Regions from separate parts of the Klebsiella ornithinolytica genome, predicted to be linked through region 2. Evidence: predicted binding sites of a transcription regulator. Region 2 holds the regulator's gene; each other region holds the start of a gene.
The links. The regulator PurR, encoded in region 2, represses purine synthesis genes. The targets are predictions, from matches to a motif close to CANGCAAACGTTTGCNTG.
Positions count from the first base shown of each region.

Region 1: a site for PurR is predicted at 2,598-2,615, ahead of pyrC (dihydroorotase). Genes of this name have one in related genera too.
Region 3: a site for PurR is predicted at 5,766-5,783, ahead of pyrD (quinone-dependent dihydroorotate dehydrogenase). Genes of this name have one in related genera too.

Region 1 covers NZ_CP130153.1:3,520,853-3,531,316, forward strand. The annotation lists gene rimJ (ribosomal protein S5-alanine N-acetyltransferase) at 1-440, opposite strand, end outside; gene mdtH (multidrug efflux MFS transporter MdtH) at 670-1,878, shown strand; gene Q1L34_RS16875 (lipoprotein) at 1,992-2,552, shown strand; gene pyrC (dihydroorotase) at 2,675-3,721, shown strand; gene dinI (DNA damage-inducible protein I) at 3,794-4,045, shown strand; gene bssS (biofilm formation regulator BssS) at 4,432-4,686, shown strand; gene solA (N-methyl-L-tryptophan oxidase) at 4,812-5,930, shown strand; gene Q1L34_RS16900 (YceO family protein) at 6,007-6,120, shown strand; gene trhO (oxygen-dependent tRNA uridine(34) hydroxylase TrhO) at 6,106-7,170, opposite strand; gene Q1L34_RS16910 (Kdo(2)-lipid IV(A) acyltransferase) at 7,381-8,301, shown strand; gene mdtG (multidrug efflux MFS transporter MdtG) at 8,452-9,702, shown strand; gene Q1L34_RS16920 (MysB family protein) at 9,795-10,181, shown strand; gene Q1L34_RS16925 (YceK/YidQ family lipoprotein) at 10,182-10,409, opposite strand.
Region 2 covers NZ_CP130153.1:2,366,166-2,376,629, forward strand. The annotation lists tRNA gene Q1L34_RS11040 (tRNA-Val) at 1-57, opposite strand, end outside; tRNA gene Q1L34_RS11045 (tRNA-Val) at 62-138, opposite strand; gene ydgU (small membrane protein YdgU) at 427-510, opposite strand; gene asr (acid resistance repetitive basic protein Asr) at 581-1,057, opposite strand; gene Q1L34_RS11055 (NADPH-dependent F420 reductase) at 1,235-1,864, opposite strand; gene Q1L34_RS11060 (LysR family transcriptional regulator) at 1,972-2,865, shown strand; gene mdtK (MdtK family multidrug efflux MATE transporter) at 2,917-4,290, opposite strand; gene Q1L34_RS11070 (riboflavin synthase) at 4,520-5,155, shown strand; gene cfa (cyclopropane fatty acyl phospholipid synthase) at 5,221-6,369, opposite strand; gene punC (purine nucleoside transporter PunC) at 6,665-7,849, opposite strand; gene punR (DNA-binding transcriptional activator PunR) at 7,959-8,870, shown strand; gene purR (HTH-type transcriptional repressor PurR) at 8,889-9,914, opposite strand; gene cydH (cytochrome bd-I oxidase subunit CydH) at 10,211-10,300, shown strand; gene Q1L34_RS11100 (MFS transporter) at 10,464-10,464, shown strand, end outside.
Region 3 covers NZ_CP130153.1:3,660,592-3,671,055, reverse strand. The annotation lists gene pepN (aminopeptidase N) at 1-1,273, shown strand, start outside; gene ssuB (aliphatic sulfonates ABC transporter ATP-binding protein) at 1,384-2,157, opposite strand; gene ssuC (aliphatic sulfonate ABC transporter permease SsuC) at 2,154-2,945, opposite strand; gene ssuD (FMNH2-dependent alkanesulfonate monooxygenase) at 2,956-4,101, opposite strand; gene Q1L34_RS17590 (sulfonate ABC transporter substrate-binding protein) at 4,098-5,060, opposite strand; gene ssuE (NADPH-dependent FMN reductase) at 5,053-5,628, opposite strand; gene pyrD (quinone-dependent dihydroorotate dehydrogenase) at 5,879-6,889, shown strand; gene zapC (cell division protein ZapC) at 7,057-7,599, shown strand; gene Q1L34_RS17570 (YcbX family protein) at 7,606-8,715, opposite strand; gene rlmKL (bifunctional 23S rRNA (guanine(2069)-N(7))-methyltransferase RlmK/23S rRNA (guanine(2445)-N(2))-methyltransferase RlmL) at 8,814-10,464, shown strand, end outside.

The DNA of each region.
Region 1 (10,464 bases), 1.2 Mb from region 2:
GGCATGTAGTTGGCCATGATGCGATGGATATGCTGCGTGCGCTGCATATAGCGAATCGCCGCGGTCAGGGCCTCAAACATCAGCCCCTGGCCTTGCCACTTCTCGCCAATGGAATAGCCGAGGTAGCAGGCATGAAACGACCCGCGAACCACATTGGAAAAATTTGCCACGCCGATAATCTCTTTCTCTTCCGGATCGAGCAGCGCAAAATAGAATGCCGAGCCCTGTTTATGAAACTCGGAAATCATCGATAAACGCGCCTGCCAGCCAGAGGGGTAGCAGTGGCTGTCATCGCGCACTGGCTCCCAGGGTTTTAAGAACCCTTTATTCTCCGCGTAATAATCGGCCAGACGCCAGGCGTCACGATCGTATACCAGCCGCACCACCAGCCTGTCCGTCGTCAAACGCACCTTAGGTACGTTACTGCGATAGCCAAACATTCCCTTCTCCTGTTCCCCTGACTGATTACCCTGCTCCTTTCACTATACCTGTCCTGAACGGTTGTGTGAAAACAGCAACATACCATTTTCTGCACCATCTCCCTTTTTCGATGAATAGACTCTATCGTTCTTGCTTTTTGATAAAAAAATATTGTCGCAATGATGCTGGGAAAGTCAGCATCTTCCCCGCACACTATCCGGGTAACTCTTTATTTTCCCTGGAGGGGAAATGTCCCGCGTATCGCAGGCAAGGAGCCTGGGTAAATATTTCCTGTTGGTCGACAACATGCTGGTGGTTCTGGGCTTTTTTGTCGTCTTCCCGCTAATTTCTATTCGCTTTGTTGACCAGATGGGCTGGGCGGCGCTGATGGTCGGGATTGCGCTCGGCCTGCGCCAGCTGGTACAGCAAGGATTAGGCATTTTTGGCGGCGCGGTCGCCGATCGCTTTGGCGCCAAGCCGATGATCGTCACCGGCATGCTCATGCGCGCGGGCGGTTTCGCGGCGATGGCCGTGGCCCATGAACCGTGGGTTCTGTGGCTCTCCTGCATTCTCTCCGGGCTCGGCGGCACCCTGTTCGATCCGCCGCGCGCCGCGCTGGTGGTCAAGCTGGTGCGTCCGCATCAGCGCGGGCGATTCTTTTCGATTCTGATGATGCAGGACAGCGCCGGGGCGGTGATTGGCGCCCTGCTCGGCAGCTGGCTGCTGCAATACGACTTCCGCCTGGTCTGCAGCGTGGGCGCGGCGTTGTTTGTCGCCTGCGCCGCGTTCAACGCCTGGTATCTCCCGGCGTGGAAGCTTTCCACCGTGAAAACACCGGTGCGGGAAGGCCTGGGCCGGGTGCTGCGCGACAAGCGCTTTGTCACCTACGTTCTGACGCTCACCGGCTACTATATGCTGGCCGTCCAGGTGATGCTCATGCTGCCCATTATGGTTAACGACATCGCCGGTTCACCGACCGCGGTAAAATGGATGTATGCCATTGAAGCCGCTATATCGTTAACCCTGCTCTATCCCATTGCCCGCTGGAGCGAACAGCGATTTCGCCTGGAGCATCGGCTGATGGCCGGGTTACTGGTGATGACCCTCGCCATGTTGCCTATTGGCTTGACCAGCAATTTACAGCAGCTGTTTACCCTGATTTGTATCTTCTATATTGGATCGATCGTTGCGGAACCGGCGCGGGAAACCCTGGGAGCCTCTTTAGCCGATGCCCGGGCGCGCGGCAGCTATATGGGCTTCAGTCGGCTGGGGCTGGCCTTTGGCGGCGCATTTGGCTACGCCGGCGGCGGATGGTTGTTCGATGCGGGTAAAGCGCTGAATCAGCCCGAACTGCCGTGGCTGATGCTGGGTGTTATCGGCCTGTTTACCTTCATTGCTCTGTGGTGGCAGTTCAGCCAGAAGCGGTCGACGTCCGGCATGCTGGAGCCACGTACCTGACCAGAGATTTAAGGTAAGGCCTGTTTTCAGCATTTTCCGCTAGTGCGTCGAATGCTGGCAGGCCATACTGCTTTATGTCAGGATAAGTCCTGGCATGACCGTTAAGGAATCTAATGAAAAAGATGTTTATCGTGGCCGCGCTCATTGTCAGCGGCCTTCTGAGCGGCTGTAACCAGCTCACACAGTATTCAGTTAGCGAGCAGGAAATTAACCAGGCGCTACAGAAACGTAACCATTTCGCCAAAGATATCGGCCTGCCGGGCGTGGCGGATGCCCATATTGAGTTACACGATCTGACCAGTGCGATTGGCCGTGAAGAGCCGAATAAAGTGACGCTGAGCGGCATTGCCAACCTGGATCTGAACTCGTTATTCGGCAATCAGAAAGCCACCATCGACCTGAAGCTCAAGGCGCTGCCGGTCTTTAATAAAGAGAAAGGCGCGATCTTCCTGCAGGAGATGGAAGTGGTTGATGCGAAAGTGTCGCCTGAGAAACTGCAGTCCGTCGTACAGACCCTGATTCCCTATCTGAATCAGTCTCTGCGTAGCTATTTTAACCAGCAGCCGGCCTACGTTCTGCGCGAAGATGCCAGCACCGGCGAAGCGCTGGCGAAAAAATACGCAAAAGGCATCGAGGTGAAACCGGGCGAAATTATCATCCCGTTCACCAATTAATACGACGGGCGCTGCCGCGCCCGTTTTTTTACGGAAATTGATGCAAAGGAAAACGTTTACGCTTATCCTTAGTGCCCGGCAAAAACAGCCCTGATGACTGACCCTATTAGCCGGAGCTTTCCATGACAGCACAATCCCAGGTATTGAAAATCCGCCGCCCTGACGACTGGCATATCCATCTCCGCGATGACGATATGCTGAAGACCGTCGTGCCTTACACCAGTGAATTTTATGGCCGGGCGATCGTGATGCCGAATCTGGTGCCGCCTGTCACCACCGTTGAAGCTGCGATAGCCTATCGCCAGCGTATCCTTGACGCCGTTCCCGCCGGGCACGACTTTACGCCGTTGATGACCTGCTACCTGACCGATACGCTCGACCCGGCGGAGCTGGAGCGTGGATTCCACGCTGGCGTATTCACCGCAGCCAAACTCTATCCGGCCAATGCCACCACCAACTCCAGCCACGGCGTCACCAGCATCGATGCCATCATGCCGGTGCTGGAGCGCATGGAAAAGCTGGGCATGCCGCTGCTGGTTCACGGTGAAGTCACCCACGCCGAGATTGACATCTTCGATCGCGAAGCGCGCTTTATCGAAACGGTAATGGAGCCGCTGCGTCAGCGTTTACCGGGCCTGAAAGTGGTGTTCGAACATATCACCACCAAAGATGCCGCCGAATACGTTCGCGACGGTAACGAACTGCTGGCCGCGACCATTACGCCTCAGCATCTGATGTTTAACCGTAATCACATGCTGGTTGGCGGCGTGCGTCCCCATCTTTACTGTCTGCCGATTCTGAAGCGCAATATCCACCAGCAGGCGCTGCGTGAGCTGGTTGCCAGCGGCTTTAGCCGCGCGTTTCTGGGAACCGACTCCGCTCCGCACGCCCGCCATCGTAAAGAGGCCAGCTGCGGATGCGCCGGTTGCTTTAACGCGCCGACCGCGCTGGGCAGCTATGCGACGATATTTGAAGAGATGAATGCCCTGCAGCACTTCGAAGCGTTTTGTTCACTCAACGGCCCGCGCTTCTACGGCCTGCCGGTGAATGATACCTTTGTTGAGCTGGTGCGCGAAGAGAGCACCGTCGTTGAAAGCATCGCCCTGCCGGACGACACCCTGGTGCCTTTCCTTGCCGGTGAAACCCTGCGCTGGACGATGAAAAAATAAAAGCGCTGCCCCTTGTTGTAAACGCAAACTGAATACTGTATAAATAACCAGTATATTACACAGGGGGCAATCATGCGCATCGAAGTGTCTATCGCCAAATCTACAGCCTTACCGCACGGCGCCTTAGAAGCGCTAAATAATGAACTCTCCCGACGCATTGAACAGCAGTTCCCGGCTCTTCCAAGCCAGGTAACCGTACGCTTTGCCGCCAATAACAATTTGTCCGTCATTGGCGGCCTGAAAGAAGATAAAGACCGGATAAGCGAAATCCTGCAAGAAACCTGGGAAAGCGCTGATGACTGGTTTGTCCATGACGCATCCTGACGCCTCTCTGGCAGCATGCCGCAGCAGAATGGCACGGGCTCTGAACAAACAGAGCAGGCCAGTCTGAAGCAAAAGCTGCCGGAACATCGCGTCAGGCACAGCAAATTCAATTTGCTCCCTCATTGTGCTTTTTTTGCCGGGTCGCCCCGGCTTTTTTATCCCCGTTGCAATCTCAGACTTTTCTTTTTCCTCCTGATTATTTCCTTTAAAAATAACGATGCACGGCACTAAATTTGCGCAAAAAAGCACCAAACAGATGAAAGCTCGCCCTGTTTGATTTAATTTCTCGAGTTTATTCTTAACAGCTGATATAATTAACTTGCTTCAAAAAATATGCATTAAACCTCGAGAATTGTTGTCTTTTAACATATGAATAAGGGGTTATGATGGAAAAGAATAATGAAGTCATCCAGACCCATCCCCTCGTCGGATGGGACATCAGCACCGTTGATAGCTACGATGCAATGATGTTGCGCCTGCACTACCAAAACCCCACTCAAGAAAGCAGTAACGAAGCTGAAATTGGCCAGACGCTCTGGCTAACGACGGAAGTCGCACGTCAATTTATTTCTATCCTGGAAGCAGGTATTGCGAAGATAGAATCAGGTGAATACCAGGCAAACGAGTACCGCAGGCATTAATGATTATGCCGCGATCGATATATGCTAACTAAACAGGCACCTGCGGGTGCCTGATTTATTTTCGGGCTTGTATATGTGCAGGTTGTTAATTACCCTGCTAATAAAGCAAAAAACCGGAACAGAACATGCAATACGACCTCATCATTATCGGCAGCGGCTCCACTGGCGCCGCTGCCGGCTATTATGCCCGCCGGGCTGGACTTAACGTGCTGATGACCGACGCGCACACGCCTCCGCATCAGGAGGGCAGCCATCACGGTAATACGCGTCTTATCCGTCACGCCTACGGTGAAGGAGAGAGATATGTCCCGCTGGTGCTGCGTGCGCAGGCGCTGTGGGATGAGCTTGCAACCCTCAGCGGCGAGGCGGTCTTCGAACGCACCGGGGTGATTAACCTCGGCCCGGCAAACTCGACGTTTCTCAGCAACGTTGCGAACAGCGCCCGCCAGTTCCAACTGAACGTCGAAGAGATGGATGCCCCGGCTATCATGGCCCGCTGGCCTGAGATTCGCGTACCGGATGATTATCGTGGCATATTCGAACCGGCATCCGGGGTTTTACGTAGCGAGCTGGCCATCGAAACCTGGATACGTCTCGCGCGTGAGGCGGGCTGCGCTCAGCTGTTTAATTGCCCGGTTACCGCCATACACCATCACCCGGATGGCGTGACAATCGACACCGCCGATGGCAGCTACAGCGGCAAGAAACTGCTGGTCAGCGCCGGTACATGGGTAACGCGTCTGCTGCCCGACCTGCCAGTCCAGCCCGTACGCAAAATCTTCGCCTGGTTCCAGGCTGATGGACGCTATAGCACTAAAAACCACTTCCCGGCATTTACCGGTGAGCTGCCAAACGGCGACCAGTTCTATGGTTTCCCGGCGGAAGACAATGAACTGAAGATCGGCAAGCACAACGGCGGGCAACTTATCTCCGCGCCGGAAGAACGCACGCCATTTGGCGCGGTGGCCACCGACGGCTCTGAGTCGTTCAGCTTCCTGCGTAACGTGCTGCCCGGTATCGGCGGCTGCCTGCATGGCGCCTCCTGTACCTACGATAATACGGCGGATGAAGACTTTATTATCGACACCCTCCCCGGCCATCCTGAAACGTTGCTGATTAGCGGGTTAAGCGGTCATGGTTTCAAATTCGCCCCGGTGCTGGGAGAAATTGCCACGCAGTTTGCCCAGGGGGAAACCCCCGCCTTCGACCTGACCCCCTTCTCGCTGGCACGCTTTCAGGGTTAGATGGCCGCCGTGCGCGGTGTTGATTTGAGCAATAAAAAACGGCCTCAGAGGAGGCCGTTCATCACAGAGAGAGTTTATGCGTCGCCTGTACGATTTACTGGTCAACAACGTCCGCGAGCACTTTATGATTTATCTCGCACTGTGGCTGCTGCTGGCGATCGTTGATCTTATCTGGTTATGGTTTTTCTGAGGTCTCAGGGTCCGGGATCCCCAGCTTCGTGTTCAGGCGGCCGCGAGATTTGTTGAAGATCTTATTGCCGTTTTCTCGTCCGGCACGCAGCTGACGCTGCTCCTCTTCCGGCAGCTTATGCTCTTCCATGCACGCCTCGCTACAGCAGCCGGCGAACTTCTCGGCGCAGCTCGGGCACTGGATAAACAGCAGATGGCAGCCGTCATTCAGGCAGTTCGTATGGCTATCACACGGGGTACCGCACTGATGGCAATGGGCAATCACATCATCGGAAATCCGCTCCCCCATCCGCTCGTCAAAGACAAAGTTCTTACCGATAAAGCGTACCGGCAGCCCCTGTTCGCGCGCACGACGGGCATATTCAATAATCCCGCCCTCAATGTGCCAGACCTTACTGAAGCCGTTGTGCTTCATCCAGGCGCTGGCTTTTTCACAACGAATACCGCCGGTGCAGTACATAACGATTTTTTTATCTTTATGTTCCTGCATCATCTCGACCGCTTTCGGCAGCTGATCGCGGAACGTGTCCGCCGGGATTTCCAGCGCCTGCTCAAAATGGCCCACTTCATATTCATAGTGGTTACGCATATCGATAAACACCGCATCGGGATCGTCCAGCATCGCATTCACCTCCGCCGCTTTCAGATAATCACCCACGTCTGAGGCATCAAACGTCGGATCATCGATCCCATCCGCCACGATACGATCGCGGACTTTCAGGCGTAGCACCCAGAAGGATTTTCCGTCGTCGTCCAGCGCGATGTTCATCCGCAGGCCATCCAGCGCCGGGTCGAAGGCGTAGAGAAACTCGCGTAGCGCATCGACCTGACTTTCTGGCACGCTGATTTGGGCATTGATCCCTTCGTGGGCCAGATAGATACGACCAAACACGTTTAATTTGGTGAGGGCAATCCATAATGCATCGCGCGTGGCTTTTGGATCCACGATGGTGAAATATTTATAAAACGAGATCGTTGTACGCGGTTCGCTCTCAGCTAACATCTGCGCTTTTAACGTCTCATTTGAAATGCGGTTATGTAACACTGGCATGGTGTACCTGCTCGACATAGGAAATGAGGTAAATAAACGGCCGGCATCATATAGCAAACGACGTTAATTTACATCCCCACATTTTGCGCTACATTCATTTCACTCCCGTTCGTTCGCGTTTAACAATAAATGCCACCTGGGACAGCCGTTTTGGCTGAAGCATGAAAAAATGCGATAATAGAATGAGTTGCTTATTTAAACAGGTATGAGATGACCCATTTACCTAAATTTTCCGCGGCGCTGCTGCATCCGCGTTACTGGCTGCTTTGGCTAGGTATTGGCCTGCTGTGGCTGGTTGTTCAGCTTCCCTATCCGTTGATTTACCGCCTTGGCAATGCGATTGGCCGCCTGGCAATGCGCTTTATGAAACGCCGCGCCAAAATCGCTTACCGTAACCTGGAGCTGTGCTTCCCGGACAAAAGCGAAGAAGAGCGCCATCAGATGGTGGTGCAAAACTTCGAATCGGTGGGGATGGGGTTAATGGAGACCGGGATGGCCTGGTTCTGGCCGACCCGGCGTATTGCGCGCTGGACCGACTCCATCGGCGTTGAGCATATCCGGGACGTTCAGGCGCAACAGCGCGGCATTCTGCTGATCGGCATTCACTTCCTCACGCTGGAAATGGGGGCGCGGATGTTTGGTATCAACGAACCCGGCATCGGCGTCTACCGTCCAAATGACAATCCGGTCATTGACTGGCTGCAAACCTGGGGCCGGCTGCGCTCGAATAAAGACATGATCGACCGTAAAGATCTGAAAGGGATGATTCGCGCGCTGAAAAAAGGCGAAGTGATCTGGTATGCGCCGGACCACGACTACGGCCCGACCGCCAGCGTATTCGTGCCGCTCTTTGCCGTCGACCAGGCGGCAACGACGTCGGGGACCTGGATGCTGGCAAAGATGTCGAAAGCCTGCATTGTTCCGTTCGTTCCGCGGCGTAAACCCGACGGTAAAGGTTATGAGCTGATTATTCTGCCGCCGGAATGCGATCCGCCGCTTGATGATGCGGAAACGACCGCGGCCTGGATGAACCGCATCGTCGAGAAATGCATCCTGATGGCGCCGGAGCAATATATGTGGCTGCACCGCCGCTTTAAGACCCGTCCGCCCGGCGTACCTTCACGCTATTAAGTGTGCTTCCTCCGGCAGCCCGATGCTGCCGGAGGCACTTTCCGCTTTAGCGTTAAGCGCTCTCCTCCATTGCGATGATCGTTACTCAGGCGCATAATTAGCAGGCTCATCTTTTGTTTTTTGTCCTGCATCGCAGGCCAATGGAAGCCTATGTCGTCTGCAGATAGTCCGATTAACTGGAAACGAAATCTCACGGTCACCTGGCTCGGCTGTTTTTTGACCGGTGCCGCTTTTAGCCTGGTCATGCCCTTTCTCCCGCTCTACGTCGAGCAGCTTGGCGTGACGGGCCACAGTGCCCTGAATATGTGGTCAGGACTGGTATTCAGCATTACCTTCTTGTTCTCCGCCGTTGCCTCTCCCTTCTGGGGCGGCCTGGCCGATCGCAAAGGGCGCAAAATTATGCTGCTGCGCTCCGCGCTGGGGATGGCTATCGTCATGATGTTGATGGGGCTGGCGCAAAACATCTGGCAGTTTCTGGTACTGCGGGCCTTGCTGGGGCTGTTGGGTGGTTTTATTCCCAATGCGAATGCCCTGATCGCCACCCAGATCCCGCGCCAGAAGAGCGGCTGGGCGCTGGGTACGCTATCTACCGGCGCCGTGAGCGGCGCGCTGCTTGGCCCGCTGGCGGGCGGCTTTCTTGCCGACCATTGGGGACTGCGCACCGTCTTCTTTCTGACCGCCAGCGTCCTGCTCGTCTGTTTTATCCTGACGCTGTTTTTCATTCGCGAGCAGTTCGTCCCGGTCGCGAAGAAAGAGATGCTTAATGCAAGGGATGTCTTTTCGTCCCTGAAAAGCCCAAAGCTGGTCTTGAGTCTGTTTGTCACCACGATGATTATTCAGGTCGCCACCGGCTCAATCGCCCCTATCCTGACCCTCTACGTTCGTCAGCTGGCCGGAGACGTCGGGAATATCGCCTTTATCAGCGGGATGATAGCCTCCGTTCCGGGCGTCGCGGCGCTGATCAGCGCCCCGCGCCTCGGTAAGCTCGGGGATCGTATCGGGCCGGAAAAAATCCTTATCGTCGCGCTGATGGTCTCCGTTCTGCTGCTGATTCCAATGTCATTCGTCCAGACGCCGCTGCAGCTGGCTATTTTACGCTTTCTGCTGGGTGCCGCCGACGGCGCGCTGCTGCCGGCCGTCCAGACGCTGCTGGTGTACAACTCAACCAGCCAGGTGGCCGGGCGCATTTTTAGCTATAACCAGTCATTTCGCGATATCGGCAACGTCACCGGCCCATTGATCGGCGCAGCGGTATCTGCCAGCTATGGTTTCCGGGCGGTCTTTTTTGTCACCGCGACGGTCGTCCTGTTCAACGCTATCTATTCCACCCTCAGCTTGCGACGTCCTTCCGGTGATGAACCCGCGCAGAACGCGGACTCGGGCGGTCGTTCGGTAAATTAAGTTCAACAGCGTCGCCTTCCCCTTGACGCAACGCTCACCGCCTTCTATAGATTGAATCGTGTCCATTTTTCATTCTTCTTAGGGGGTTATCTATGCCAAAGGATTCGATTTTCTATGCCACGCTCGAAGAAGCTATCGATGCGGCCCGCGAAGAGTTCCTGGTCAATAATCCGGATAGCGACGAGGAGAGTGCCAACGTTGAGCAGCTGAATATCCAAAAGTACGTTCTGCAGGATGGCGATATCGCCTGGCAGGCCGAATTTTTTGCCGACGAAGATGAAGAAGGCGAATGCCTGCCGATGTTAAGCGGCGAAGCGGCACAGAGCGTTTTTGACGGCGACTATGACGAGATAGAGCTGCGTCAGGAGTGGCTGGAAGAGAATACGCTGCATGAGTGGGACGAAGGAGAGTTTCAGCTGGAACCCTCTCTGGATACCGAAGAGGGTCAGACCGCTGCCGATGAGTGGGATGAACGCTGATTAGTTGTACGGACCGTGGCTGGCATCAAGCGGCAACAGCAACGTATCGAACACCAGCGAAAAAGGCAGATCGAGAATGGTGATGTATCGCCATGACGAATCACGCACATCCCACTGCACGCCGGGGTAATACTGATTCCCATGCCCCTGCCCCGGCACCGTGCGGCTAATAATACTGCCGCAGCCGCTGAGCAGCAGCGCCATGGCAATAACCAGTAAAATTCTCATCTGCTACCTCAATGCTCAGATAAAAAAATACCGGCAATATTGCCGGTATTTTCCT
Region 2 (10,464 bases):
GAACCAACGACCCCCACCATGTCAAGGTGGTGCTCTAACCAACTGAGCTATAAACGCATTATGGTGCGTTCAATTGGACTCGAACCAACGACCCCCACCATGTCAAGGTGGTGCTCTAACCAACTGAGCTATGAACGCAATGTTGTGGTGACAACGGGGACGCATATTAGCGATCGGATGGGGTTGTGGCAAGAGGCAAACGTCACTTTTCTTTCAGATCTCACGCGATTGCGGAAGTTTTACGCATATTGCTCATATTTTACTGATGCTAAAGGATATTTCTTATCCAGTTGCCCTGGTCTCGCTGCGGCGTCGTGCCTGACGCGGCGCGAAGTAAGGCCTGGCGACGCTGTCGGGAGAGAATGAGTGATTCGTCAGGCGAATGGTGCAAGAGGCGTCGCAGACGCGGGGGCCGGAAAAGAGAGGTTACCTGAAAATAAGGCGAAGGGTAAAAAGTGCGCAAAGGACTAACAGGATCAGAATAAGCTCAAAACGATAGCGCTGTAGCATAGTGGCCTCCTGAAATAAAACCGGCGCTGAAACAGCGCCGGTTTATGATTAACTCAACTTAGCGGAAAAATTAAGCAGCCGGTTGGGCAGCCGGTTTAGCGGCCTGATGCTTAGTGGTTTTGTGATGTTTTTTTGCCGCCTGAGCTTTCTGGGCTACCGGTTTAGCCGCCGCTTTGTGGTGTTTTTTAGCGGCCTGGGCTTTCTGGGCTACTGGTTTGGTTGCTGCTTTGTGATGTTTTTTCGCGGCTTGGGCTTTCTGTTCAGCGGCCGGTTTGGCGGCGGCTTTGTGATGTTTTTTCGCGGCCTGGGCTTTCTGCTCAGCGGCCGGTTTGGCGGCAGCTTTGTGGTGTTTTTTCGCAGCCTGAGCTTTCTGCTCAGCGGCCGGTTTGGCAGCGGCTTTGTGATGTTTTTTATGATGAGTGGTTTTGGCAGTGGTGCTGTGAGTTGCAGCCGCCGGAGCCTGAGTGGTGCTTACTGCGTCAGCAGCGAAAGCAGCAGAAGACAGACCCATAGCAGCGGCAACGACCAGAGCTAATACTTTTTTCATTCTGATATCCTCGAAATTATTTCTTCAGTGAACCCCACTGCGGGGCTGTTGAAATCACTATAAGTTTTTCTTTTTCAGGCTTCAGTGAGTGTTTGGTATCGGCGAGTAACGGAATGTACAACGCATAGAGCGGGCGAAAAGCCGGATGCTCCGCTAACAGCGTCAGCGGAGGGGGGGTTAGCGACGCGGTGTATCGGACAGCGTCGTGAGCAGCGTCGGGCGGGTCATTCGTACGCAATAGGCAGGCTGGCCGCGTTCAAAACGCCATCCTTCGGACAGAGGTCCGGCGTCTACGGTGTCAAAGCCAAATGCCTCGTACAGCGCGGCGGCGATCGCTTTTCCTTTTTCACTATCGCCTGCCAACGGCAGCGCCCGACGATTTTCCGCGCCCGCGGGCAGTCCATCGCTTTCCAGCTGGGTCATGGGAATCGCGTTAAACGCTTTGGTGACGGTAGCGGCAGGCAGGATTTGGGCGAGCAATTCGCTGGTGGTGGTTTCTCCTGACTCCAGCGCCTCGATCGGGCCGTCACGCTCGGGATAGTAATTCACTGCATCAATGACATGTTTATCCTGAATTACGCTGACCGGCAGCGAATGGATGGCGCTGAGCGGCACGGCAATGACCACCACCTCGCCAAATTCGGCAGCTTCCTCTGCGCTGCCGACCTGACAGCCAATCATCGGCCCCAGGCTGAAAAGCGTCTGGGGCCCTCGTGAGTTACTCAACATAACGTCGTGACCGGCGGCAAGCGCCAGCTTCGCGACAGACCGGCCAACGAATCCGGCGCCGATAATGCCAATCTTCATTTTCAACTCCTTACGAATGATCTGAGAGTGTTGATAAATTTAATTCCATCCCCGCAGAAGATAAATCGTAAGATAGTGGAATGATAAACAACTCAAATGAGTGAATCATGGACCAGCTCACCAGTATCAGGGTTTTCGTGAAGGCGGCTGAAACGGGGTCGTTTGCCGCCGCTGCCGGACAGCTGCGACTTTCGCCGCAGATGGTCGCCCGACACGTGGCGGCGCTTGAAGCACACCTCGGCACTTCATTAATCGCCCGCACCACGCGGCGACAGACGCTCACCGATATCGGGCGTAGCTATTATGAACGCTGCCGCGTGGTACTGGCGGAGATCGCTGAGGCGGACGCGGTGGCACAGGAGATGAAAGCGACACCTTCAGGCATCATCCGGGTGAATGCGCCGGTCACATTTGGATCGCATGCGCTCGCGGCCTTTATTACCGACTATCTTGCCCGCTATCCTGACGTTCAGGTTGAACTGACGTTGAGCGACCGCATTGTCGACCCGATTGAAGAGGAGTTTGAGGTGATCGTGCGCATCGGTGAGCTGGCCGACAGCTCGATGGTGGCGTGGCCTCTGCTGCCATACCGGCTGATTGCCTGCGCGTCACCGGACTATATTTTGCGTCACGGCGAACCGCAGACGCCGACCGATCTTCAACATCATGCGTGTCTGGTTTATGGACATTGGTCGGCGGGCAGCGCCTGCCGGTGGCGATTTGAGAAACAGGGGGAGATGTTCGAGGTCAAACCCTCCGGGCGGTTTCGCGCGAATGACTGGAAGGCGCTGATGAATGCGGCTATCGCCGGGCACGGTATTACCCTCGGGCCGGAAGATGTGTTGAAAACCGAAGTGGAGCGGGGGAGCCTGGTACAGGTTTTAGCCGGATTCTCAGGACCGGCGCGGCCCATGCATATTCTGGTACCGGCCGGACGTCGGCGGACGACGAAAATTAAATGCTTTGTTGACGCATTAAGAGCTGCGCTGGGCCCGCGCTGAATCCGTACGACGGTGAGAAGCGGCACCCCGGGAACAGGATGCCGCTGGGCGTTAGCGCGCCGCGCGTTGCAAAATCACGCTGGACGGCTGACGCTGCAGGAAACGCATCCGCAGCATCATCATCACCGCTGCCGAGGTGAGCCCGATAATAAATCCGCACCAGAAACCCGCGGGACCCATACGCGGAACCAGCGTATCTGTTAAGGCCAGCAGGTAGCCGCTCGGCAGTCCCAGCACCCAGTACGCGGTAAACGTAATAAAGAAGATCGAACGCGTATCTTTATAGCCGCGCAGAATCCCGCTACCAATCACCTGGACGGAGTCGGAGATCTGATATATCGCGGCCAGCAGCATCAGCTGGGAAGCCAGCAGGACCACCTCCGGATTGTCGTTATACAGCAGCGCAATCTGCTTACGCATCAGGATGGTGAAAATCGCCGTGATCACGGCCATGCAGACGCCAACGCCAACCCCGGTTCTGGCAGAAACCTGCGCATCGAGGGTGGAACCCTGCCCAAGACGGAAGCCGACGCGGATGGTGACCGCTGCCGCCAGCGAAAGGGGTAAAACGAACATCAGCGAACTGAAGTTCAGGGCTATCTGATGGCCCGCGACGTCCACAATGCCCAATGGAGAAACCAGCAGCGCAACGACCGCAAACAGAGTGACTTCGAAAAACAGCGCCAGCGCAATCGGCAGTCCCAGCTGCACCAGGCGTTTAAGCACGTTCAAGTCCGGTCCGCTGAAGCCTTCATCGCTACGGATATCGCGCATAGAACGGGCGCGACGTACCCAGGAGATCATGCAGAAGAACATCACCCAGTAAACGGATGCCGTCGCCACGCCGCAGCCGATGCCGCCCAGCTCAGGCATGCCAAAGTGGCCGTAGATAAAGATATAGTTAACGGGAATATTGACCAGCAGGCCGATAAATCCCATCACCATCCCCGGTTTGGTTTTCGCCAGGCCTTCGCACTGGTTACGAGCGACCTGGAAGAAGAGGTAGCCGGGGGCGCCCCACAGCAGCGCGCGCAGGTAGCCTACCGCTTTTTCAGCGAGGGCCGGGTCGATATTGTGCATCGAGCTGATGATGTACCCGGCGTTCCACAGCACGACCATAACCAGCAGCGAAACGAATCCCGCCAGCCAGAACCCCTGGCGAACCTGATGGGCAATGCGGTCGCGGCGGCCGGAGCCGTTTAGCTGGGCGATAACCGGCGTCAGCGCCAGCAGCAGACCGTGGCCAAAGAGAATTGCGGGGAGCCAGATAGAGGTCCCAATCGCGACGGCAGCCATATCGGTGGCGCTATAGCCACCCGCCATCACGGTATCGACAAAGCCCATAGAGGTCTGGGCGACCTGTGCCAGGATCACAGGAATGGCCAGGGCTAATAACTGACGCGCTTCAATAAAATACTTCTGCACGTGAACACCTTTATATTGTTGTTATTTTGAGACTAAAAAAGCCGCCGTAATTGGCAGCAAGAAGAAAGAGCTGAGGGGTTTTCCAGTCTATTGTAGCGATGATGCGCCATTAAGCCAGTGAAAAAATGGTAGGGCACGATGCGCGCTGGCAACCTGTTTTGCCAACTGGTATTGTTCCCGACAGGTATAACGGTAATGATACCGTCACGAAAGTCTACAGGAGTAAAGCATGTTTACTGGCATTGTGCAGGGGACCGCTAAAGTGGTGTCCATCGATGAAAAACCCAATTTTCGCACCCATGTGGTGGAGCTGCCTGAGCATATGCTTGCCGGCATCGAGACCGGGGCATCGGTGGCGCACAATGGTTGCTGCCTGACAGTCACCGAAATTGACGGTCCGCGTATCAGTTTTGACCTGATGAAAGAGACGCTGCGTATTACCAACCTCGGCGCGGTAGAGGTGGGGGACGTGGTGAACGTGGAACGAGCGGCAAAATTCAGCGATGAGATCGGCGGTCATCTGATGTCCGGTCATATTATGACCACGGCGGAAATCGTCAAGATCCTGACCTCGGAAAATAACCGCCAGATCTGGTTTAAGGTTCAGGACCCGACGCTGATGAAATATATCCTCTATAAAGGATTCATCGGCGTTGACGGGATCAGCCTGACGGTCGGAGAAGTGACCCCGACGCGTTTTTGCGTGCATTTGATCCCGGAAACGCTGCAGCGCACCACGCTTGGCATTAAAAAACTCGGCGATCGGGTGAATATTGAGATCGACCCGCAAACGCAGGCGGTAGTGGATACCGTGGAACGTGTGCTGGCGGCCAAAGAAGCGGCACAACACCTGAGCGATGAATGATCGGGCGCCGCCGCCGGATGAAGCATAAAAGAAAAGAATATCCCCCGTTTTAGCGGGGGATATTTTTAGCGGGCGACGCGAAGGCCGTTTTCAACACCGCGAGAAAAGACCACCTGCCAGAGCTGAATATCGCGCGCGCGAAAAGCCCCCGCGCAGGCGTTCAGATAATAACTAAACATACGTTTAAACCGTTCCGAATAGTTATCGGCGATATCGGGCCAGCTGGCCAGGAAACGTTCGTACCAGGCCATCAGCGTAGTATCGTAATCGGCGCCGATATTGTGCCAGTCTTCCATCACAAAATGGGATTCGCTGGCTTGCGCGATATGACGAACCGAAGGCAGACAACCGTTGGGGAAAATATATTTATTGATCCACGGATCGACGCTGTGGTCCGTTTTTTTGGAGCCAATGGTGTGCAATAAAAAACGGCCGTCAGGTTTCAAATTACGATCCACCACTTCAAAATAGGTGGCGTAATTTTTAGGTCCCACGTGTTCAAACATCCCGACGGAAACAATGCGATCAAAGTGGTCATGCAGATCGCGATAGTCCTGCAGCAAAATGGTGACGTCTAACCCTTCGCATCTTTGCTGAGCCATTTTCTGCTGCTCGGCAGAAATGGTCACGCCGACTACGCTAACGTGATAATTTTTGGCCATATAGTAAGCCAGACCACCCCAGCCGCAGCCAATGTCCAGCACCCGCATCCCCGGTTCCAGCTGCAGCTTGCGACAAATAAGATCTAATTTTGCCACCTGCGCCTCTTCCAGCGATTGCGCCTCTTTCCAGTAGGCGCAGGAATATTGCATATAGGGGTCGAGCATACGGCTGAAAAGATCGTTGCCGAGGTCGTAATGTTCTTTTCCGACAATCCAGGAGCGCTTTTTACTTTGTAGATTAAACAGGCGAGCACCTGCGATGCGCAACGTATCTTTGAGATGATGCGGGAGCTGATTTTCCAGCCCGGCGCGCAGTACTTTATGGAAGAATATATCCAGCCGTTCACAATCCCACCAGCCGTCCATATAGCTTTCGCCTAACCCCAGCGAGCCTTCCTGTAAAACGCGTTTAAAAAAGAGCGGATTGTTAATCCGCAGATCGGAGGGGGCGGGGCCATTGACCTCAATGCCCGCGCGACCGAGCAATTCGGTTGCAATTCGGTACCAGTCGTCGTTTGGTACGCTTACTTCTTCTATACACGATGAACTCATAGCTTCTCCATCACGCCCAAGTGATCAGAACCTTAAAACAGCGTAGACGCTTTTTTGGCTTTGTGAGAAATCTCACGGAATATCCGTGAAGCTGCTATCCGACGTAGAACAGAGGAAGGGCGATAACCCTTGCCGAAAGGCCTTCCATGGTGAAACGGGACGCATCCTGCTGCCGTTAATCGTAAAAAATATTTTATTTATGTGAAGCCGGTTCAGTATAGGCCGCTGAAATCCGGCTTTCAATAAAAATATATTAGCAGGCTAATTACTGAGCCTTAACATCGCCGAAACGCGTTTATGCATGCGACGATTCGGTAGTCAGGCAGGCGCTGTGACGCTGCATAAAATAACCCAGCCCGGCCAGCACGATCGAGACCAGCATCACGCTGGTGGTGGTGAGCAGCGGTGTGGCAATCAGCGCGGAGACCAGCAGACTGGTCAGGAAGCACAGACCAAGCTGCAGCGTATTCTGCAGCGCGGCGGCACGGCCGGTCGCCTGCGGGAACGGCTTCAGTGCCTGGGCGACAACAATCGGGTAAATCCCGCCATTGACAACGGCCATCACGCAGAAGGGAATCATCACCGCAATGATTGAGACATCTTCAACCCGACCAACCATCCAGGTTGCAGCCACGCTGACGGCGAAAATCACCAGCAGCCAGGGCAGCAGCTGTTGGCCCTGCCATTTCTGCAGCGCCGCGCGGCATCCATAGCCACCGACTAAAAAGGCGATTGTCTGCGGAACATAGCTAAGACCGATAGCGGTCGGGCTGTAGCCCATCTCATGGAGAATAAACGGCGACCCGGTCAACCAGGCAAAAAAGCTGGCGGAGCAGGCGGCGTAAATCAGCACGTTGCCGCTGTATTCGCGCGAACGCAGCAGCGTCATAAAGGTCAACTTCTCGCGGACATCACCCTGCGGCCTGACGACCGGCTTCAGGCGTAGGGCGGGTACCATCAGCAGCAGGGCGATGGCAAACAGGGTGGCAAAAATGGCCTGCCATTCCAGATGGGCAAGCAGCCAGCTGCCGAGCAACGGCGCCAGAGCCGGCGATAGACCCACCAGCGGCATGATGGTGGCGAAAATACGGTTAGTGCGCTGGGCTGGATAATAATCCGTGACCATCGCCTGCCAGGTCACCGCCGCCGCGCAGACGCCGATCGCCTGAATAAAGCGCAGCACCAGCATCAGGGTGGCATCCCGCACCCACAGCATTCCCAGACAGCTGATAGCGAAGATCGCCAGCCCGGTCAGCAGAATCGGTTTACGTCCGTAGCGGTCCGAGAGCGGGCCCCAGAACAGCTGTCCGATGGCGAAGCCGGCGAGGAACAGGCTCAGACTGGCGCTGACCGACGCCGCAGACGTATTGAGATCTTGCTGGATGGCCGAAAAGGCCGGCAGATACATGTCGGTGGCGAGGAAACCCAGCACGCTGAGTCCCGCCAGCCACACTAAAAATCCTTTCCCGGGTTGTTGCATAACATTCTCTTATAGGTGCAGGTATGATGCCGCAGAGTGTAGGGAGTGCATTCTGGCTTGTGAAACGCTAATATTTGCTACATGCATTCAAAATTTTTGCAGGCAGAATATGTGGTCCGAATACTCACTCGAAGTTGTTGATGCTGTCGCCCGCAACGGCAGCTTTAGCGCAGCGGCTCAGGAGCTGCACCGCGTACCTTCGGCGGTCAGTTATACCGTACGTCAGCTGGAGGAGTGGCTGGCAGTACCGCTTTTTGAACGCCGCCATCGCGATGTCGAATTGACCCCCGCCGGGCTCTGGTTTTTACAGGAAGGACGATCTGTTATCAAAAAAATGCAGATCACTCGCCAGCAGTGTCAGCAGATAGCCAACGGCTGGCGCGGCCAGCTGTCGATAGCCGTAGACGACATTGTTAAACCGGCCCGTATGCGTCAGATGATTGTCGATTTTTATCGTCACTTTCCCGATGTCGAGCTGATTGTTTTTCAGGAGGTCTTCAACGGCGTCTGGGACGCGCTGGCCGACGGGCGCGTGGAACTGGCTATCGGGGCAACGCGTTCGATTCCGGTCGGGGGGCGCTACGCCTTTCGCGATATGGGAATGCTGAGCTGGCATTGCGTAGTGGCCAGCCATCACCCGCTGGCGCAGATGAACGGGCCACTGAGCGATGATGTGTTGCGCAACTGGCCGTCGCTGGTCCGGGAGGACACTTCCCGTTCGTTACCGAAACGCACGACCTGGCTACTGGACAACCAGAAAAGGGTAGTGGTGCCGGACTGGGAATCATCAGCTACCTGCCTCTCGGCGGGATTGTGCGTAGGGATGGTGCCGAGCCATTTTGCTCGCCCCTGGATTGACCGCGGTGAATGGACCGCGCTGGCGCTGGAAAACCCGTTCCCGGACGCCGCGTGCTGCCTGACCTGGCAGCAGAGCGACACGTCACCGGCGCTGTCGTGGCTGCTGGATTATCTGGGGGACAGCGAAACGTTGAACCGGGAGTGGCTGCGGGCGCCGGAGTAACCGGCGCCGCACGGGCGATCAGCGACGATAATCGACGAACGGGCCGTCTACGACGGAGCGACGCTCTACCAGCCGCGGGTGAACCTCAATAGATTGCGACTCTTCACGCTTGTTGACGATACGATCCATCAGCATATTGAAGGCCGCTTCCCCCAGCGAATCTTTCGGCTGGTGGATGGTGGTCAGCGCCGGGCTGAAATAGCGGGCGTTACGCACGTTATCATACCCGATCAGCGAAATGTCCTGCGGCACGCGCAGTCCCATCTCATCCGCAGCACAGATTGCGCCCATCGCCATGATGTCGCCGCCGCAGAAGACCGCCGTCGGGCGATGCTGCTGGCTGAGGATCTGCTGCATGGCGCGGTAGCCGGATTCAGGCTCGAAGTCGCCCTGAACAATCCAGCTTTCCGGAACGGCGATCTGCGCTTCTTCCATGGCTTTCATAAAGCCCGCCAGGCGGCCGGCGCCGGTATTACGCTCCAGCGGACCCGGGATCACGCCGATTTCACGGTGGCCGCGTTCCACCAGATAGCGACCGGCCATATAGCCGCCTTCGAAGGCGTTATCGATGACCGAATCGGTGAAGTCGGCTTTGGATTCACCCCAGTCCATTACCACCATCGGAATATGGCGGTACTCTTCCAGCATGCTGAGCACCGATTCCGGATATTCAGAACACATAACCAGCAGGCCGTCGACGCGCTTTTGCGCCATCATCGACAGGTAGGCCTGCTGTTTTTCGAGATCGTTCCACGCATTGCCCAGAATCAGGGTATAGCCTTTCTGGAAACAGCTCTTTTCTACGGCTTCAATAATCTCAGCGAAATAGGCCGCTTCGCTGCTGGTGGCCAGCAGGCCAATCGATTTGGTGTGATTAACCTTCAGGCTGCGAGCAACGGCACTGGGGGAGTAGTGCAGCTCTTTGATCGCCGCCCACACGGCGTTGCGGGTTTCTTCCGCCACGAAACGGGTTTTGTTAATTACATGTGACACTGTTGTAGTGGAAACGTTTGCGCGCTTCGCTACATCTTTAATTGTTGCCATTACTTCTCACTCCAGACCTTGACCTGATCGTCTGATTATCGATACGTAAACGTTTGCCTATACACACCCTGAATACAATTTTCAACATTGCATCACGTCGGGAAAACGACACAGAACGACAGGAAGGGGTCAATGGCCGATACGCTTTCAAATTAGCGTGGGATTTTGTCCGATCTTGCGGCAAAGGGGAAGAGCAAAAATGTGCATCACCCTAAAACATGGAAGATTTTTGCGCTATATTGTGCAAAAATGAGCAAGCTCACTTTTCATGTGGGGATAACTGGGGGGAAAAATTGATGGATACAGATTTAAAGTTTTCGCTGACGACAACGATTATTGTCCTGGGTCTCATCGTGGCCGCCGGCCTGACAGCGGTGCTGCACTGATTTATCAGGGGGAGAGGCCTCTTTCCCCCGACATCCCGCCATTATTATCAATTTCGCAAAAATCTTTTGCCATTTCGTTTACTTTTGTTTTTTTGTGATTGATGTCATGCTTTTGACTTCTGATGAGATACCGTCGCCGATGGCGGTCTGCTGGAGTCATTGAA
Region 3 (10,464 bases), 1.3 Mb from region 2:
GGTGAGCGTCCATGATGACTACAACCCGGAAACCGAACAGTACACCTTAACCATCAGCCAGCGTACGCCGCCGACCGCGGAACAGCCGGAGAAACAGCCGCTGCATATTCCGTTTGATATCGAACTGTATGATAACGAAGGGAAGGTGATCCCGCTGCAGAAAGGGGGCCACCCGGTGCATCACGTGCTCAATGTGACCCAGGCCGAGCAGACTTTTGTCTTCGACAACGTCTACTTCCAGCCGGTACCGGCGCTGCTGTGCGAGTTTTCCGCCCCGGTGAAGCTGGAATATAAATGGAGCGACCAGCAGCTCACCTTCCTGATGCGCCACGCGCGCAACGACTTCTCCCGCTGGGATGCTGCGCAGAGCCTGCTGGCAACCTATATCAAGCTGAACGTCAACCGCCATCAGCAGGGCCAGCCGCTGTCGCTGCCGGTTCACGTTGCCGATGCGTTCCGCGCGATTTTGCTGGATGAGAAGATCGATCCGGCGCTGGCGGCTGAAATTCTGACGTTGCCTTCCGCCAATGAAATCGCTGAGCTGTTTGCGATCATCGATCCGATCGCCATTGCGGCGGTCCGTGAAGCGTTGACCCGCACGCTTGCAAAAGAGCTGGCGGACGAGTTCCTCGCGGTTTACAACGTCAACAAGCTGGCGAGTTATCGCGTGGAACACGCCGATATCGGCAAGCGTTCACTGCGCAATACCTGCCTGCGCTATCTGGCGTTTGGCGACGTTGAGCTGGCGGATAAGCTGGTCGTCGCCCAGTATCATCAGGCCGACAACATGACCGATGCGCTGGCTGCCCTGTCGGCCGCGGTTGCCGCGCAGCTGCCTTGCCGTGATGCGCTGATGCAGGAGTATGATGACAAATGGCACCAGGACGGCCTGGTAATGGATAAATGGTTTATCCTGCAGTCCACCAGCCCGGCGGACAATGTTCTGGAGACGGTACGCGGTCTGCTGAATCACCGCTCGTTTAGTATGAGCAACCCGAACCGCGTACGCTCGCTGATTGGCGCGTTTGCCGGCAGTAACCCGGCGGCATTCCACGCCGAAGATGGCAGTGGCTATCAGTTCATGGTGGAGATGCTGACCGAGCTCAACAGCCGCAACCCGCAGGTGGCGTCCCGGTTGATTGAGCCGTTGATTCGGCTGAAACGCTACGATGCTAAACGCCAGGCGCTGATGCGCGCGGCGCTGGAACAGCTGAAAGGTCTGGAGAATCTCTCCGGGGATCTGTTCGAAAAAATCAGTAAGGCGCTGGCGTAACGGGGCAGGACTCCCGGATAACGGCGCGGATGCGCCTTATCCGGGCTATTCACAACCTCAGACCGTCGCCCCGACAGCTGCAGCGTCGCCGGGGCGATCTTCGGGCGGGATTAACCGTGGCTCAATAAGCGCGGCGCCGATTCGCTCTTGCCACGTTTCATGACTCGGTTCAGTACCTCGGCTTCCAGTTCAGCCAGCCTGGCCGATCCGGTCCGCCGCGGCCGCGGAATATCGACGGCGACATCGAGGCCAATTTTCCCTTCTTCAATCAACAGCACCCGGTCCGCCATGGCCACCGCCTCACTCACATCGTGTGTGACCAGCAGTACGGTAAAACCGTATTCTTCCCACAGCGAGACGATCAGATCCTGCATCTCCAGCCGGGTTAACGCATCCAGCGCGCCCAGCGGTTCATCGAGAAGCAGCAGGCGAGGACGATGAATCAGCGCGCGGGCCAGCGCAACGCGCTGTTTTTGTCCGCCGGAGAGGGCTGCTGGCCAGTCGCCGGCGCGGTTTTCCAGGCCAACGCTGGCCAGCGCCTGCAGGGCGGCATCACGCCATTGCCCCTTCAGTCCAAGACCGACGTTGTCTATCACCGTTTTCCACGGCAGCAGCCGCGAGTCCTGGAACATCATGCGACTGTCTTCCTGGACCTGCGCCAGCGGCGTTGAGCCGGCCAGCAGCTCGCCACCATTGGGTTTTTCGAGCCCGGCCAGCAGACGCAGCAGGGTACTTTTGCCGCCGCCGCTGCGCCCGACCACCGCGACAAACTGCCCGGTCGGAATATGTAAATCCAGTGCGTTAAGAATGGTATTTTCGCCGTAGCGTTTGGTCACGCCGTTAAGCAACAGCGGGATCCCTGGGTTCAGACGGGCAGTGGTCATGCGTTGGCCTCCTGAAGATGATAAGCCGGGTTCCAGCGTAGCCAGACGCGTTCCAGCAGCTGCGCGCTGAAGTCGGCCAGTTTGCCAAGAATGGCGTAAAGAATAATGGCGACGACCACCACATCCGTTTGTAAAAACTCCCGCGCATTCATCGCCAGATAGCCGATGCCGGCGTTAGCGGAGATGGTTTCGGCGACAATCAGCGTTAACCACATCAGCCCGAGGGCGAAGCGGATGCCGACCATTATTGAGGGCAGGGCCCCCGGCAGAATCACATGGCGGAACAGGGCGAAGCCGGACAGGCCATAGCTACGCGCCATTTCCACCAGCCCGCGATCGATATTGCGGATGCCGTGCCAGGTATTAATGTAGATCGGGAACATGGTCCCCAGCGCGACGAGGAAGATCTTGGCGCTTTCATCAATGCCGAACCATAAAATAACCAGCGGAATCAACGCCAGATGCGGGACGTTACGCAGCATCTGAATCGAGGTATCCAGCAGACGCTCCCCCCAACGCGACAGACCGCTGATCAGGCCCAGCACCAGCCCGATGGAACCGCCGATGGCGAAGCCCAGCAGAGCACGCCACGAACTGATGGCCAGGTGTTGCCACAGTTCGCCGCTGGCGGAAAGCGTCCAGAAGGCCTTGAGCACCCCCTCCGGAGAGGGAAGGATGCGGGTGGATAACCAGCCCACGGAAGAGGCGAGCTGCCAGATGATGACGGTCCCCACCGGCAGAAGCCAGGGGGCAACCCGCAGCAGCAGCTTTTGCGCAGACGTAGCCATGGCGTGCTCCTTAGCTTTGTGCGACTTTGCGCGGAATAAACTCGTTTGCCACCGCCTCGCCCTGCAGACCCAGAGGTTGCGGTTGCGGAATCGACGGGATAGTGACATCCAGCAGCGGGAACAGCAGTTCGCCGACGCGATAAGCCTCTTCAAGATGCGGATAGCCGGAGAAGATGAAGCTATCGATACCCAGCGCTGCATATTCATTGATTCGTTCAGCAACGGTAGCCGCATCGCCGACCAGAGCGGTTCCCGCCCCTCCGCGTGCCAGCCCGACGCCGGCCCACAGGTTAGGGCTGATTTCAAGCTTGTCGCGCCGACCGTTGTGCAACGCGGCCATCCGCTGCTGTCCGACGGAATCGGTTTTGGCAAAGGCGGCCTGCGCCCGGGCAATGGTATCGTCATCAAGATGCGAGATGAGGCTTTCGGCCGCTTCCCAGGCCTCTTCATTGGTTTCCCGGACAATCACATGCAGACGAATACCGAAACGGACCCTACGACCGTGGCGGGCGGCTTTTTCACGCACCTGGGCGATTTTTTCCGCAACCTGCTCCGGGGGCTCTCCCCAGGTGAGATAGAGATCGACCTGCTCGGCGGCGAGATCCTGCGCCACGTCGGACGACCCGCCAAAGTAGAGCGGCGGGCGCGGCTGCTGCAGGGGAGGGAATAGCAGCTTCGCGCCGCGTACCCGCTGATGTTTTCCATTGAAGGTCACGGTTTCACCTTCCATCAGGCGGCGCCAGATATGAGTAAATTCAGCAGAGGCTTCGTAACGTTCGGTATGGTCGAGGAAAACTCCGTCGCCGGCGAGCTCCTGCGGATCGCTGCCGGTCACCAGGTTAAACAACGCCCGGCCGTTAGACAGGCGGTCGAGCGTCGCGGCCTGGCGGGCGGCGACAGTCGGGGAGGTCACGCTCGGGCGCAGGGCGACAAGAAATTTCAGACGCTGGGTGACGGGAATCATCGAAGCAGCAACCAGCCACGCATCTTCACAGGAACGTCCGGTCGGGATCAGGACGCCGGTAAAACCGAGGCGATCCGCGGTTTGCGCAATTTGCTGCAGGTAGCCGTAATCAACCGGGCGGGCGCCCTCTTCAGTCCCCAGGTAGCGACCATCACCGTGGGTCGGTAAAAACCAGAACATATTCAGACTCATGATTTTGCTCCTTGTGCGGTTGCGGGCAGCCAGATGCGGGTACGGATGTCGACTTTTTTCGGCACCAGCTTATTCTCGTAGAACAGATCGGCGGTTTGCTGTTGCCGGGCGGCGGTTTCGCTACTGACCGGAGTGATGGTGGTCGGCGGCCGATGATCCAGATAGCTGGCGATCACCGTTTCAGGGAGTCCCATCGTTTTTGCCAGCAGGGTAATGCTCTGCGGGCGTTGGCTCAGCGTCAGGGCATCCGCCTGGCTGAATGTATCGAGCACGCCGCTAATAAAGGCGCCGTTCTTTTCTGCATAGGGGCGTGAAGCCAGATAGAAAGAGCCGGTTTGTTTCAGATCGGTTCCGTCTTTAAGCACCCGGGCGCTCGCTTGTTGCAGAGCGGCTGAATAGTAGGGATCCCAGATAGCCCAGGCATCAACATTGCCCTGTTGAAACGCCGCGCGGGCGTCCGCGGGGGCAAGATAAACGGGCTGAATATCGCTGAATTTCAGTCCCGCCTGCTGCAATGCCCTTAGCAGCAGGTTGTGGGAGCTGGAGCCTTTCTGAAACGCGACTTTGCGACCCTTCAGTTCAGCGACGGTTTTGATTGGGCTATTTTCCGCAACCAGAATCACTTCCGCTTTTGGCTTCGGCGGTTCCGAGCCGACGTAAACCAGATCGGCTCCGGCGGCCTGGGCGAAAATCGGTGGGATATCGCCGGTACTCCCCAGATCGATACTGCCGACGTTTAGCGCTTCAAGCATTTGCGGACCGGCGGGAAATTCTACCCAGGAGATGTTGGTGTTCGGGTAGCGCTTTTCCAGCAGCTGATGGCTTTTAGCCAGCACCATACTGACGCTGCCTTTTTGGTAGCCGATGCGCAGCGCGTCCGGCGCGGATTGTGCGGCATGGCTCAGGGCCGATAGCGTCAGCAACCCGCCCAGCGCGAGAGTCCTGAAAAGGTTATGCATGTTCCACCCCGCGGAGGGTCTTGAGCGCGGGAGCGCGGCTGGTCGGGCGATGCAGCGCCTGCCAGAAGGTCTCCAGCGCCAGATCGAGCCGCCCCTGCAGATTAGGGGTAAACTGCGGTTTATGTTGATAGTCGGTAACCTGGCTATCGTCGGCAAACACTCCGTGCAGAATCTCCTGCGCTTTCAGGGCGTTGAGCACCGGCTTCAGTGCATAATCCACCGCCAGCATGTGGGCGATCGTGCCGCCGGTCGCCAGCGGCAGGACGATTTTTCCCTCCAGCGCCCGTTCCGGGAGCAGGTCGAGCAGCGTCTTCAGCGCGCCGGAAAAAGAGGCTTTATAGACCGGGGTAGCGATGATAAGCCCGTCGGCGCCTGCCAGCTGTTCATTCAGCGTATGTAATGCCGGGTTATCGAAGCGAGCATACAGCAGGTCTTCCGGAGCAAAATTTTGCAGATGCCAGTGGCAGACTTCAACATCTGCCGCGGAGAGCGTCTCTCTGGCATATTCCAGAAGCGCGCTGGAACGGGAAGGGTAACGCGGACTGCCCGCAAGTGTAATGACACGCATCTTCTCTCTCCTTATAACCAAATGTTTGCATTTATCTATAATTGATAACATTTAATGGCAGTGTGACAGAGCCGATTTATTTCCCTAAATGATTTTTCCACCCTAGTTTTGTCAGAAATTGCATAACGCGGGGGAGAAAAGTAAACGTTTGCGTTGGATGCGAGATTTTTTGTCGTAGGTCAATTCCCTTTCAGGCGTCGATCGAACATAATACGCCCCCGGTTTGCACACCGGGAATCCAGGAGAGTTCATGTACTACCCCTTCGTTCGTAAAGCCCTTTTTCAGCTCGATCCTGAGCGCGCTCATGAAGTTACTTTTCAACAATTACGCCGTGTATCAGGTACGCCGCTGGAAATGCTGGTCCGTCAGAAGGTACCGTCCAAACCGGTCACCTGCATGGGTCTCACGTTTAAAAATCCGCTGGGTCTGGCCGCTGGGCTGGACAAGAACGGCGAGTGCATTGATGCGCTCGGCGCCATGGGTTTTGGCTCCATTGAAATTGGTACCGTAACGCCGCGTCCGCAGCCGGGGAACGATAAGCCGAGGATCTTCCGTCTGGTGGATGCCGAAGGTTTGATCAACCGCATGGGCTTTAATAACCACGGTGTTGATAACCTGGTTGAGAACGTTAAAAAGGCGCATTTTGACGGTATTCTCGGTATTAATATCGGTAAGAATAAAGATACGCCGGTTGAGCAGGGTAAAGATGATTATCTGATTTGTATGGAAAAAGTCTATCCGTATGCCGGGTATATCGCCATTAATATCTCTTCACCGAATACCCCAGGCCTGCGCACCTTACAATACGGCGATGCCCTGGATGATTTACTCTCTGGTATTAAAAATAAGCAGCTTGAGCTGCAGCAAAAGCATCAGAAATATGTTCCAGTCGCTGTGAAGATCGCGCCGGATCTTTCTCTTGAGGAATTGATCCAGGTGGCCGATAGTTTAGTTCGTCATAATATTGATGGCGTCATTGCCACCAATACTACCCTCGATCGTTCGCTGGTCCAGGGAATGAAATTCTGTGATGAAACCGGTGGTCTCAGCGGTCGTCCGTTGCAATTAAAGAGTACGGAAATTATCCGTATGCTGGCGACAGAATTAAATGGTCGTTTGCCCATTATCGGAGTCGGAGGGATTGACTCGGTGATCGCGGCACGGGAAAAAATCGCCGCCGGTGCCAGCCTTGTCCAGATTTATTCCGGATTTATTTTTAAAGGCCCTCCGCTGATTAAAGAAATTGTTACCCATATCTAATCTTTTCCCCCTCTGATCCCCCCCAGGGCTTTATTTCCGGCCCTGGTTGTTTTATATTCCTTCATTGTTGCTTATTTAGACATTTTAGTCTTTTCTTAATTTTGGAAATTATTCTGCTGCAGGATGCTATTGCATAAGAGATGCACGGGAAAGAGGACGGGGGAACGATGCGAATTAAACCTGACGATAACTGGCGTTGGTATTACGATGAAGAGCACGATCGTATGATGCTCGATTTGGCCAATGGTATGTTGTTCCGTTCGCGGTTTGCGCGTCGAATGTTGACGCCCGACGCCTTCTCACCTTCCGGATTCTGTGTTGACGATGCCGCGCTGTATTTCTCTTTTGAAGAAAAATGTCGCGATATCGAGTTATCTAAAGAGCAGCGCGCGGAATTAGTTCTCAACGCGCTGGTCGCCATTCGCTTCCTGAAACCGCAGATGCCAAAAAGCTGGCACTTCACAACGCATGAGGTCTCCTGGCAGCCCGCCACCGGCGATGCCGCCAGCGCCTGGCTCAGCGATAGCGGACAGCAGGTTAATCTGCTGGTGGTTGAACCGGGTGAAAATGCCGCGCTCTGTCTGTTGGCGCAGCCGGGCGTGACGGTCGCCGGGCGAGTCATGCAGCTGGGGGATGTGATTAAAATCATGAATGACAGGCTGCAACCGGCGCAGGGTATGACCAGCTACAGCCTGGGTCAGGCGGTCTAAAACGCGCTAAGGCGCCAGCCGTAAGGCCGTTTTCGGTATACAGCTACAGCACAGAATCGTACCATCGCCAGCGACCGCGTTTTTCTTCAACGGGCTGACCTCGCCTTCTTCCAGTCTGATGCGGCAGCTGCCGCAAATCCCAGCCCGACAAGAGTAGGGGATGCGAATGCCTTTTTGCTCCAGCTGCTCCAGCAATACCTGCTGATTATTGCCGCTAAACCGCTGCCCCTGCCATTCAATTTCAATGACCGCATCCGGCTGTGCGACAACCGCCGGCGTATCGTCGCTCTCGCCTGCGCCGTAGGCTTTTGCCGGGCCGCGAGTCAGCACTTCCACTTCATCGCCCACGCGCACGACGCCGCTGTTGCGGGCAATCAGGTTTTGCCCAAAATCGACATCGCCGTTATCCAGCGCGGTGCGGAACTGCTGCAGCGTGGCCAGCGGTTCACCGGAGGGATGCTTTTGCCCCCGTTCCGGACTGACGGTCGTCAGCACGCAGCGGCTACATGGTTTGGCGACGTCAAAAACCACGTCACCAATGCGAATCACTTTCCAGGTATCCTCTTCCCAGGCCGCCGCGCCGATCACCACCAGATTAGGGCGAAACTGCTCCATTCGTACGCTGGCCGGACAGCGTTGTTGCAGATCGCGCAGTGAGGCTTCGTTAGCCAGCAGATAGGGGAAACCATCGGCGAAGGTGAGTGGGACGGCATCATGGCGCTTCACCCGCCGGGTGAGGTGAGGGCCTAACCAGCGGAGCTGAACATCGCGGTTAAAGAAACCGCTGAGCCACTGGTTGACCGATGGCGGAGCAATCAGCGCGGTGAAGTGATTCCCCCATACCTCGGTAGGCGCACCCTGCGCTGAAAAATCGCTGAAGCGCACTATCGCGCTGCTGCCGTCTACCGCCGTCAGATGAATACCGTCGTGCAGCGGGGATGGCGTAAACTTCACCATCTGTGGAAACTGGCGGGCAGTAATAAAGGTGCCATCGGTTTCCGTCACCATAAAGGCGCGATCGAAGGCCAGGCCGCTGATATCGGCAAACGCGTGCGTCAGACCAATTCCACGCATGGATTTGACGGGATGAATAAAAAGTCGCGATAGCGTTATCATGCGCTGCCTCTGGGCTTAAAAATAAGCCTTTAACTTTATGACATGGGGCGCATATTGGCTATAATGCGCAACAATTTTCTTTTAGTAAAAGTGACGATATGAATTCTCTGTTTGCCAGTACGGCTCGTGGCCTTGAAGAGCTGTTAAAAACTGAACTGGAAGCACTTGGCGCGGTGGACTGCCAGGTTGTCCAGGGCGGGGTCCATTTTCAGGGGGATACGCGCCTGTTGTATCAAAGCCTGATGTGGAGCCGACTGGCTTCGCGCATCATGCTGCCGCTGGGCCAGTGTAGCGTGTATAGCGACCTGGATCTGTACCTCGGTGTGCAGGCCATTCCATGGACGGAGATTTTCACCCCTGACGCCACCTTCGCCGTCCATTTTAGCGGGCTGAACGATGAGATTCGCAACAGTCAGTACGGGGCGTTAAAGGTTAAAGATGCGATCGTCGATAGCTTCACGCGTAAAAATCTGCCGCGGCCAAACGTCGATCGTGAAAACCCCGATCTGCGGATTAATGTCTGGCTGAATAAAGAGACGGCGCACATTTCACTCGATCTCAGCGGCGAAGGTCTGCACCTGCGCGGCTACCGCGACGGCACCGGCATGGCGCCGATCAAAGAGACGCTCGCTTCGGCGATCGTCATGCGCTCTGGCTGGGTTCCGGGAACGCCGCTGCTCGATCCTATGTGCGGCTCCGGTACGCTGCTGATTGAAGCCGCTATGCTGGCGACCGACCGCGCACCGGGTCTGCATCGCGGTCACTGGGGCTTCAACGGCTGGCTGCAGCACGATGACGCGGTCTGGAAAGAGGTGAAGGCCGAAGCACAGACCCGCGCACGTAAAGGGCTGGCGGCCTATGAGTCGCGTTTCTATGGCTCTGATGTCGATGCCCGCGTCATTGAACGCGCGCGCAGCAACGCCCGTCGCGCGGGCGTCGGCGAACTGATTACATTTGAAGCGAAAGATGTTGCCCAACTCAGCAATCCGCTGCCAAAAGGCCCGTACGGGACCGTTATCAGCAACCCGCCGTACGGCGAACGTCTTGAAAGCGAGCCGGCGCTGATTGCCCTGCATAGCCTGCTTGGTCGGACGATGAAAACCCAGTTTGGCGGCTGGAATCTGTCGCTGTTCAGCGCATCGCCGGAGCTTCTGAGCTGCCTGCAATTGCGTGCGGACAAGCAGTTTAAAGCCAAGAACGGCCCGCTGGACTGCGTACAGAAGAATTACCATCTGGCGGAAAACGACGGCAGCGGCGCGGTCTCCCTGGCGGAAGATTTCGCTAACCGCCTGCGCAAAAATCTGAAGAAATACGAGAAATGGGCGCGTCAGGAAGGGATCGAGTGTTACCGGCTGTATGATGCCGATCTGCCGGAGTATAACGTCGCGATCGACCGCTACGGCGAGTGGGTTGTGGTACAGGAGTATGCGCCGCCGAAAACGGTTGATGCGCATAAAGCGCGTCAGCGTCTGTTCGATATTATCGCCGCAACGATCTCCGTGCTTGGCATTGCGCCGAATAAGCTGGTGTTGAAAACCCGCGAGCGGCAGAAAGGGAAAAACCAGTATCAGAAAATGGCCGAGAAGGGCGATTTCCTCGAGGTTCAGGAGTATAACGCGCGTCTGTGGGTCAACCTGACCGACTATCTGGATACCGGTCTGTTCCTTGACCACCGTATTGCGCGTCGCATGCTGGGCCAGATGAGCAAAGGGAAAGACTTCCTCAACCTTTTCGCCTACACCGGCAGCG